DNA from 2 places in the Actinoplanes sp. G11-F43 genome. Region 1 is predicted to be linked to the other one. Evidence: riboswitches for the same ligand, from Rfam matches in the RefSeq annotation. Region 1 holds a riboswitch; the other holds the start of a gene.

What was found. A riboswitch is a leader RNA that binds a small molecule or an ion and turns the genes downstream of it on or off. The one in region 1 is predicted to bind thiamine pyrophosphate.
Region 2: it holds a riboswitch for thiamine pyrophosphate, as region 1 does, so the genes downstream of both, ACQ0O7_RS04590 (thiamine phosphate synthase) here and ACQ0O7_RS12485 (ECF transporter S component) in region 1, are expected to answer to the same signal.

The regions. Positions count from the first base shown of each region.
Region 1 covers NZ_JBNZCE010000011.1:30,405-34,811, forward strand. Annotated here, with positions in the region: gene ACQ0O7_RS12470 (hypothetical protein) at 1-191, shown strand, start outside; gene ACQ0O7_RS12475 (DUF6328 family protein) at 171-680, opposite strand; gene ACQ0O7_RS12480 (alpha/beta fold hydrolase) at 712-1,527, opposite strand; TPP riboswitch at 1,668-1,772, shown strand; gene ACQ0O7_RS12485 (ECF transporter S component) at 1,847-2,434, shown strand; gene ACQ0O7_RS12490 (ABC transporter ATP-binding protein) at 2,437-3,867, shown strand; gene ACQ0O7_RS12495 (energy-coupling factor transporter transmembrane component T family protein) at 3,864-4,407, shown strand, end outside.
Region 2 covers NZ_JBNZCE010000004.1:158,836-163,242, reverse strand. Annotated here, with positions in the region: gene thiS (sulfur carrier protein ThiS) at 1-125, opposite strand, end outside; gene ACQ0O7_RS04595 (FAD-dependent oxidoreductase) at 122-1,696, opposite strand; gene ACQ0O7_RS04590 (thiamine phosphate synthase) at 1,693-2,277, opposite strand; TPP riboswitch at 2,271-2,381, opposite strand; gene ACQ0O7_RS04585 (ABC-F family ATP-binding cassette domain-containing protein) at 2,416-4,062, opposite strand; gene ACQ0O7_RS04580 (class I SAM-dependent methyltransferase) at 4,090-4,407, opposite strand, start outside.

The DNA.
Region 1 (4,407 bases):
CGGCGGTCCGGAACCAGCCGGCCGGGCAGGACCTGCTGGCGTTGCGGGCCCTGGCCTCGCAGCCGCTGACCGAACTGGCGAGGCTGGGCCCGGACATCGCGCAGAGCTGGCGCTCCGGCGACCCGGCGGCGGTCACCGCCCTGGCCGACCTGGAGCTGCGCCGGCTCGGGTTACGACACCGCGGCCGCTGAGTCGTCGTCGGCGTCGTCGTCGCCCCACTCGCGGTGCGCGAACGGCAGGATGGCCCAGTAGGTGAGGAACCAGGCGCCGGTGACCACGGTCAGCGGGATCGCCCACTTCCAGTCCAGCAGGTAGTCGGTGATCAGCAGGACGCTGCTGACCATCGCGACCAGCATGCAGGCCAGGCCGCCGGTGGCCATCTTGTGCGCGTACTTGACCAGCTCGGGTTTACGGCCCTGCCGGAACAGCGCGCGGTGGAACGCCACCGGGGAGATGATCAGCGCGGTGGCGAACGCCGCGCTGACCAGCGCCACGATGTAGACGTCCTTCTGGAAGTTCGTCACGTTGGGGAAGCCGCTGCTGAACGGCAGGGTCAACAGGAACGCGAAGAGGATCTGCACGCCGGTCTGTGCGACGCGCAGCTCCTGCAGCAGGTCCGCGAAGTTGCGGTCCCATCGCTGCTTCTCGGTCTCTCGGGGGGTGTGGGTATCGACCGCCATGACGCGCCGAATTCCCCACATCGAACCATGGTCAAACGCCGATCCGTGCCAGGACGGCGTCGGCCAGCTCACGCGGCGCCTGTTCCGGCACCCAATGGCTGACCCCGCGCATCACCACCAGCTGATAGTCGCCGCGCACCCAGTCCCGGGTGCGCAGCGCCGCGGTCCGGCCGACCACCCCGTCCTGGTCGCTCCACACATAGGTGGTCGGCACCGGCACCTCGCCCAGGTCGGCCACGTCGTCGCCGTTGAACGCCCGGTACCAGTTCAGCCCGGCGGTGAGCCGGCCCGGTTCGCGCATCGCCGCCACGTACTGTTCGGCGCGCATCCCGATCGGCCGCAGCATCGCCTTCAGCACCATCCCGTGCCGGGCCAGCAGCAGCCGCTCGGCGATCGGGGAACGGAACACCCGGAAGTACGCCAGCCGGGCGCTCTGACTGGGCCGCAGCCGGATCGCCAGGGCCAGCGCCCGCGGGTGCGGCACCGAGATCGCGGTCAGCGTCCGGACCCGCTCCGGGTGCCGGGCGGCCAGCTGCCAGCCCACCTGCGCGCCCCAGTCGTGGCCGACGACGTGCGCCCGCTCCACCCCGAGCGCGTCCAGGACGGCCACCGCGTCGGCGGTCACCGAGCCCATCGTGTACGCCGCGGCCTCGCCCGGCCGCGCCCCCGGTGAGCAGCCGCGCTGATCGAGCGCGTAGGTCCGCAGCCCGGCGGCGTGCAGCCGGGGCGCCATCAGGTCGAACTCCCGGGAGTCCTGCGGGAAGCCGTGCAGCAACAGCACCGGTTCACCGTCCACCGGACCGCCCTCATGGACGTCGAATGTCAGCCCGCGAGCTTTGACCTCGATCACGTGGTCCCCTCCTGTTCCAGTACGCCTACCTGGTGTTACGGTCATCGAAGCACATGCACCGAAGTATTTTCGCGACGGCGGAGACCTAGTGCACTCGCGCGAGCGATGCGCGGGTCGAGGTAGGTCGCGAAAACACTTCGATCCGACAGGGGAGCGCACAGCGCTGAGAGTGCGGGTGATTCCGCAGACCCTCGTACCTGATCTGGGTAATGCCAGCGCAGGAAGTTCGGTCCTCTCCAGCCGCGTCGTGTCCCGGGCACCGTCGCCCGGGGGCCACGGCGTGCGTCTCCTCCCGGTACCCGCTGGGAGGCGTTTCATGACAGACAATCCCAACCGCTGGCGCACGATAGACATCGTGGTCGCCTCCGTCATCGCCGTGGCGTTCGGCGTGATCTTCTGGGCCTGGAACACGGTCTGGTCGGTCACCGAGGGGGCGTTCGCCTTCTTCCCGCCGTCACAGACCATCCTGTACGGCGTCTGGCTGATCCCGGCCGTCCTCGGCGGCCTGATCGTCCGTAAGCCGGGCGCCGCCCTCTACACCGAACTGGTGGCGGCCATCGTGTCGGCACTGCTCGGCAACGCGTGGGGCGCCACCGTCATCCCGCAGGGCCTGGTCCAGGGCCTGGGCGCGGAGCTGGCCTTCGCGGCTCTGCGCTACCGCTCGTTCAGCCTGGTGCCGGCGCTGCTGGCCGGGGCGCTGACCGGGCTGAGCGCGTCGATCTACGACTTCTTCGTGTGGAACTCGGAGGCCGCACTGTGGTCGTACCGGGTGCCGTACGCGGCGCTCACCGTGGTCAGCGGCACGATCCTGGCCGGGCTCGGTTCGTGGGCACTGGTCCGGGCGCTGGTCCCGACCGGTGTGCTGGACCGGTTCGGCGCCGGCCGTGAGCGGGCGACCATCTAGCGATGAGTGACGTTCGGCTTCGCGGTTTCGGGTGGCGGCATGCCGGGCGCCGCGCCTGGGCGGTCCGCGGGCTGGACCTGGATGTCCGGCACGGCGAGCGGGTGCTCCTGCTGGGTCCCTCCGGGGCCGGCAAGAGCACCCTGCTCGGTGCGCTGGCCGGGCTGTTGCCGGAGGATTCCGGCGAGTCCGAGGGCACCATCGAGATCGACGGGCTGGATCCGCGGAAGGCCCGGGAGCAGGTCGGCATCGTCTTCCAGGATCCGCAGACCCAGCTGGTGATGGCCCGCAGCGGTGACGATGTGGCGTTCGGCCTGGAGAACCGGGGGATTCCGGCCGGCGACATCTGGCCGCGGGTCTCCGATGTGCTGGATCGCGTGGGTTTCCCGTACCCCATCAATCGCCCGACGGCCGCGCTCTCCGGCGGCGAAGCGCAGCGCCTGGCCCTCGCCGGCGTCCTCGCTCTGCGTCCCGGCCTGCTGCTGCTGGACGAGCCGACCGCCAATCTGGACCCGCCGGGTGCCGCGCTGATCCGTGACGCGGTCGCGCGGGCCACCGGGCCGGAGACCACCCTGATCATCGTGGAGCACCGGGTGGCGGAGGCGCTGCCGCTCGTCGACCGGGTGGTGGTGCTGGAGCCGGGCGGTGGGGTGCGGGCCGACGGCGAACCCGAGATGATCTTCGCTGCCTACGGCGACAAGCTGGCCGAGGAGGGCGTCTGGGTGCCGGGTTTCACCTTTCCCTCCTTAACCACAAGATCAACTGCTACCGCCGATTTGGTACGCGCGGAGCACGCCACCGTCACCGGGCGCCTCGCTCCCGTTTCGTTGCACGCCTCAGCCGGTGAGATCGTGGCCGTCACCGGCCCGAACGGCGCCGGCAAGTCCACCCTGGCCCTGCTGCTCGGCGGGCTGCTCGCCCCCAGCGGCGGCCGGATCTCGGCGTTCGGCGACAAGCGGCCACCGCATCGCTGGCGGGCCGCGACTCTGGCCGGCCGGATCGGCTCGGTCTTCCAGAACCCGGAACACCAGTTCGTCACCGCCCGCGTCGCCGACGAACTCGCCCTCGGCCCACGGCGGCTCGGCCACTCCCCCGCCGAGGCCGGCCGGATCGTCGACGGCCTGCTCCAGCGTCTGCGCCTGGACCGGCTGGCCGAGGCCAACCCGTACACCCTCTCCGGCGGGGAGGCCCGGCGGCTCAGCGTCGCCACCGCCCTGGCCACCGCACCGCGGCTGCTGGTGCTCGACGAGCCCACCTTCGGCCAGGACCGCCGCACCTGGCGGGAACTCGCCGACCTGCTGGCCGGCCTCCGCGACGACGGGCACGGCATCGTCGCGGTCACCCACGACGAGATGTTCGTCCACACCCTCGCCGACCGGACCGTCCCACTGGGCGAACCCGCGCCCGGCCCACTCCCCCGCAGGCACCCGTCGTGACCCTCGACCTCGCACCGCTCGCCGACGGCACCGCGCCCCTGGCCCGCCGCAACCCGGTCGCCAAAGCCGGTGCCGCGCTGCTGTTCACCCTGCCGCTGATCTCCACCGTGGACCCGTTCACCCCGGCTGCCGCCCTGCTCGTCGAGCTGCTGGTGCTGCCGTTCTTCGGCGTCCGCCCCGGGGTGCTGCTCCGGCGGGCCACCCCACTGCTGCTCAGCGCGGCCGGCATCCTGGTCACGATGGTGCTGTTCGCCGCCGAACGCGGTGGCGACCTGCTCGTCGCCCTCGGCCCGGTGGACGTGACCACCGGGGTGCTGGCCACCGCCGGCGCCCTGATCCTGCGGGTCTTCGCGATCGCCCTGCCCGGCATCGTCGTCTTCGCCACCACCGACCCGACCGACCTGGCCGACGCCCTGGTCCAGAACGCCAAGGCCCCGGCCCGCTTCGCGATCGGCGCGCTGGCCGCGTTCCGCCTGGTCCCGCTGCTGGGCCAGGAGTGGCGCACCCTCAGCCTGGCCCGCCGGGCCCGCGGGGTGGACG
Region 2 (4,407 bases), on a different contig from region 1:
GGCACCACCGTCCCGTTCACCGCCACCGCGACCCCACGCTGCGCCGCGATGATCTCGGCGACCAGCGTCGCCACCGAGCAGGTGCCGGTCCGGTCCTGCGCCTGGCCGTTGATCGTCAGCTTCATCGGAACCTCCCCGGGCCGAACCCGTCGATGATCGGATCCGCCGTCCCGGTCAGCACCAGGTCGGCGATGAGTCGTGCGGTGATCGGCGCCAGCAGGATCCCGTTCCGGAAATGCCCGGCGGCCACCACCGTCGGCGTCGGCTGCCCGTCCAGGAATCCCAGGATCGGCCCGTTGTCCGGCGTGCCCGGCCGGTGGCCGACGGTCACCTCGGTCAGTTCGTGCTCGGCGAGCCCCGGCACCAGGTCGAGCGCCGCACGCAACAGGTCGTGCACTCCCCCGGCGGTGTTCCGCAGGTCACCGATTTCCTCCTGGGTGGCCCCGACGACAACCTCACCGTCGGCCCGGGGCACCAGGTAGACGTGCCGTCCGTCCGCGGCCCCGTCGATCACGTGCCGCAGCAGTCCCGGTTCCCCACGCAGCCGCAGCACCTGGCCTTTGACCGGCCGGATCGGAATCCCGGTGAGCCCGGCGGTCCCAGCTCCGGCGGCGACCACCACGGCATCGAAGCCGCCACCGCCCGGGCCGGCCCCACCACCGGAACCGGCCGCACCACCCGACCCGGACCCACCACCCGACCCGGACCCACCACCCGACCCGGACCCACCACCCGACCCGGACCCACCGCCCGAGTTGGTCGCGTCCGGTGCGGCGACCGCAGCGCCCACGCCGATCTCGCCGACCGCGTCAGCCACGCCGTCCACACCGACCCCGCTGGCGACGCCGGCCACGTCAGACCTGCCATCCCGGTCTGACACAACCGACATGCCGGATCTATCTAATTCACCGGATATTTCGGATAGATCGCTGATCCGCCGGGCGATGATCCGCCCCGCCAGCCGCTCCCGCAGCACCGCCACGATCTTGCGCGGATCAGCCTGATGCTCGTCGGCCGCGAACGCTCCGGCCCGGACCCGCGGCGAGATCGCCGGCTCCCGATCCCGCACCTGGGACCCGGTCAGCGGGGTGAGCTTCTGATGCTTCCACTCCCGGGCGGAATCCACGACGTCATCAGCGGTGAGCGCCACCGACAGCGTCCCGGCGGTGTCGTATCCGATGTCGCCGAGTGTCGCCGCGAACTCCGGCCACAGCTCATGCGAGGCCTCCAACAGCCGGGTGAGGTGCGGATATTCGAAGGCCGACTCCCCACCCGGCGCGAGCATCCCCGCCGCGACGTGCCAGGCCCCGCCCGCCCCCGCGGGTGCCGGGTCGAAAACGGTGACGTCCGCCCCACGCCGCACCAGTTCGTCCGCGACGGCAAGCCCGATGATCCCGCCCCCGACGACGGCGACGCGCGAAGAGGATCGCCCGAAAGCACCACAAGGGCTGACAGCACCAGGAAGACCAGCCGCACCGGGAGGGCCGGCCGCATCGGGAGGGCTGGCCACATCGGAAGGGCCGGCCGCACCAGAAGAACCCGCCGCACCAGGAAGGCCCGCCGCACCAGAAGAACCCGCGCCGGAACGGCTCGCCGCACCGGGAAGGCCGGCCGTACCAGCAGAAACACCCGTGACGGGAAGACCCGCCGAGCCGGGGAGACCAGCCGCTTCGGGAAGACCCGCGGCCGCGCTCATCGCAGGGCCGCCAGGAATTCCGCGACTGCTCCCTTCGGATCCGCCCGGAAGGCGGAGACCGCCGCGACCCCGTGCACCGCGAGCTGCGGCACCCGTTCCGCGGTGATACCTCCGATGGCGAGGACCGGAGTGCCCGGCACCGCCTCGGCGACGGCCGCGACAGCGGCCGGCCCGAGCGGTGGCGGTAATCCGTCCTTGGTGGACGTGGCGAAGGCGGGCCCGACCCCGAGATAGCTGGCCCCGGCCGCGACGGCGGCCCGGGCGTCGGCCGCGGACCGGCAGGTGGCCCCGACGACGGCGCCCGGACCGAGAACCCGCCGGACGGCGTCGACCGGAAGATCGTCGGCTCCGACGTGGACCCCGTCCGCACCGGCGGCGAGGGCCACCCCGACCCGGTCATTGACCAGCACCGGGGTCCCGGCGGGCCGGCAGATCGCGACGGCCTCGACGACGAGGGCGTAGGCCGCCGCATCGGTGCTCTTGACCCGGATCTGCACGGCCACGTCAGCTAGACCGGCCACCCCGCGAACGACGTCGATCGTGTCCGTTATGACATGGATACGGGGAAATGATGTGCCCATGATGCACTCCTCCCTGCGCCGGCATGACCCGGATCAGGTTCGACGGTCGGGGGCCGCATCAGCCCCCCTCTCAGCCCGGTGCCCGGACTCCCGTGGGTTGTATGTGACCGGACCATAACCGGTCCGTCACAGGAGTGTCTAGCGCACGTCCCAGACCGGCTCCGGCACCTCGACCACCTCACCGTCGCCTCTGAACAGCACGAAACGATCGAAGGACCTGGTGAACCAGCGGTCGTGCGTGACAGCGATCACCGTGCCCTCGAAGGCTTTGAGCCCTTCTTCCAGCGCCTCCGCCGACGCCAGGTCCAGGTTGTCCGTCGGCTCGTCGAGCAGCAGAACGGTCGCACCCGACAATTCCAGCAACAGCACCAGGAACCGGGCCTGCTGCCCACCCGAGAGGGTGCCGAACCGCTGGTCTCCCTGAGCCGCCAGTTCGTACCGGTTGAGCGCCTTCATCGACCCGGCCCGGTCCATTCCGGACCGGTGGTCGTCGCCGCGCCAGAGGATCTCGACGAGGGTCTTCTCCTGCAGCTCGGGACGGTCGTGGGTCTGCGAGAAGTGCCCCGGCCGGACCCGCGCCCCGAGCCGTGCCCGGCCCTCGTGGGCGACGTGCGCGAGCGGCGCCCCGTCGACCGGCTTGTGCTCCGGATCGGGGTCGCTGCCACCGGCCGCGAGCAGTCGCAGGAAGTGGGACTTGCCGGTGCCGTTGGCGCCCAGCACGGCCACCCGGTCGCCGTACCAGATCTCCAGGTCGAACGGGAACGTCAGGTTCTCGATCTCGACCTGCTCGCAGATGACGGCACGTTTGGCGGTGCGGCCACCGCGCAGGTTCATCCGCACCGACTGGTCCTTCGGCGGCAGTGGTGGCGGGCCGGCCTCCTCGAACTTGCGCAGCCGGGTCTGTGCGGCCTGATAGCGCGAGGCCAGCCCGTCGTTGTAGGCCGCCTTGTTCTTCAGGGTGAAGACCAGCTCCTTGATCTTCTCGTGCTCCTCGTCCCAGCGGCGGCGCAGCTCCTCCATCCGCTCGTGCCGGTTCACCCGGGCCTCGTGCCAGGAGGTGAACCCGCCCGGATGGGTCCAGGCGCCACCGCCCTCGACGGCCACCACCCGGTCGGCGGTCTCGGCGAGCAACTCCCGGTCGTGCGAGACGTAGAGCACCGACTTGTTCGACTCGCGCAGCCGCTGCTCCAGCCAGCGTTTGGCGGGCACGTCGAGGAAGTTGTCCGGCTCGTCGAGCAGCAGCACCTCGTCGGAGCCGCGCAGCAGCAGGTCGAGAGCGAACCGTTTCTGCTCGCCGCCGGAGAGGGTGCGCACCACCCGGTGCCGGGCCTCCTCCCACGGCTTGCCGAGGATGGCGACCGTCACGGTGTCGAAGAGCACCTCGGCGTCGTATCCACCGGTCTCACCCCAGTTGGCGAGCGCGTTCGCGTACGCCAATTGGGTCTTCTCGGTCTCGTCCAGTGCCGCGGAGGCCTTGGCCAACCGGGTGCCGGCCGCACCGAGTGCCGGGGTGACCAGGGAGAGGGCGAGGTCCTCCAGGGTCCGGTCGTCGCCGATCATGCCGATGAACTGGCGCATCACCCCGAGCCCACCGGATCGGGCGATGGTCCCGCTCTGGGTCGGGATGTCTCCCGCCACCATCCGCATCAGGGTGGTCTTGCCCGCCCCGTTGGGACCGACGAGCGCGACCTTGGCGCCCTCGCCGACCCGGAACGACACGTCGGCGAACAGCTCCCGCCCGTCCGGGAGCACGAATCCGGCGCCGGCGACATCCACGTAACCCATGGCGGCATCCTCCCTGGAAGCAGCGGTTCAGTCAGCCGATTTTCCGGTGACCCGGAGCACCCGGAACCCCTTCTGGCTGGCGATTCGCTCAACCGTCCAGCCCAGCCCGACGAGCCAGGTGTGCAGCGAGTCACCGCCCAGGTTCCGGTTGATCACCAGCCAGGCCACGCCGTCCGGGGCCAGCCGGGGCAGCCAGCGCTCCAGCAGGGCGTGCAGTTCGGTCTTGCCGACGTGGGTGGGCGGGTTGCTCCAGATCTGGGTGAAGGTCACCTGGTCCGGCACCTCGTCCGGCGCGGCCACCCGCAGCCGGTCGCCGAGCCCGAGCCGTTCGGCATTCTCGGCGGC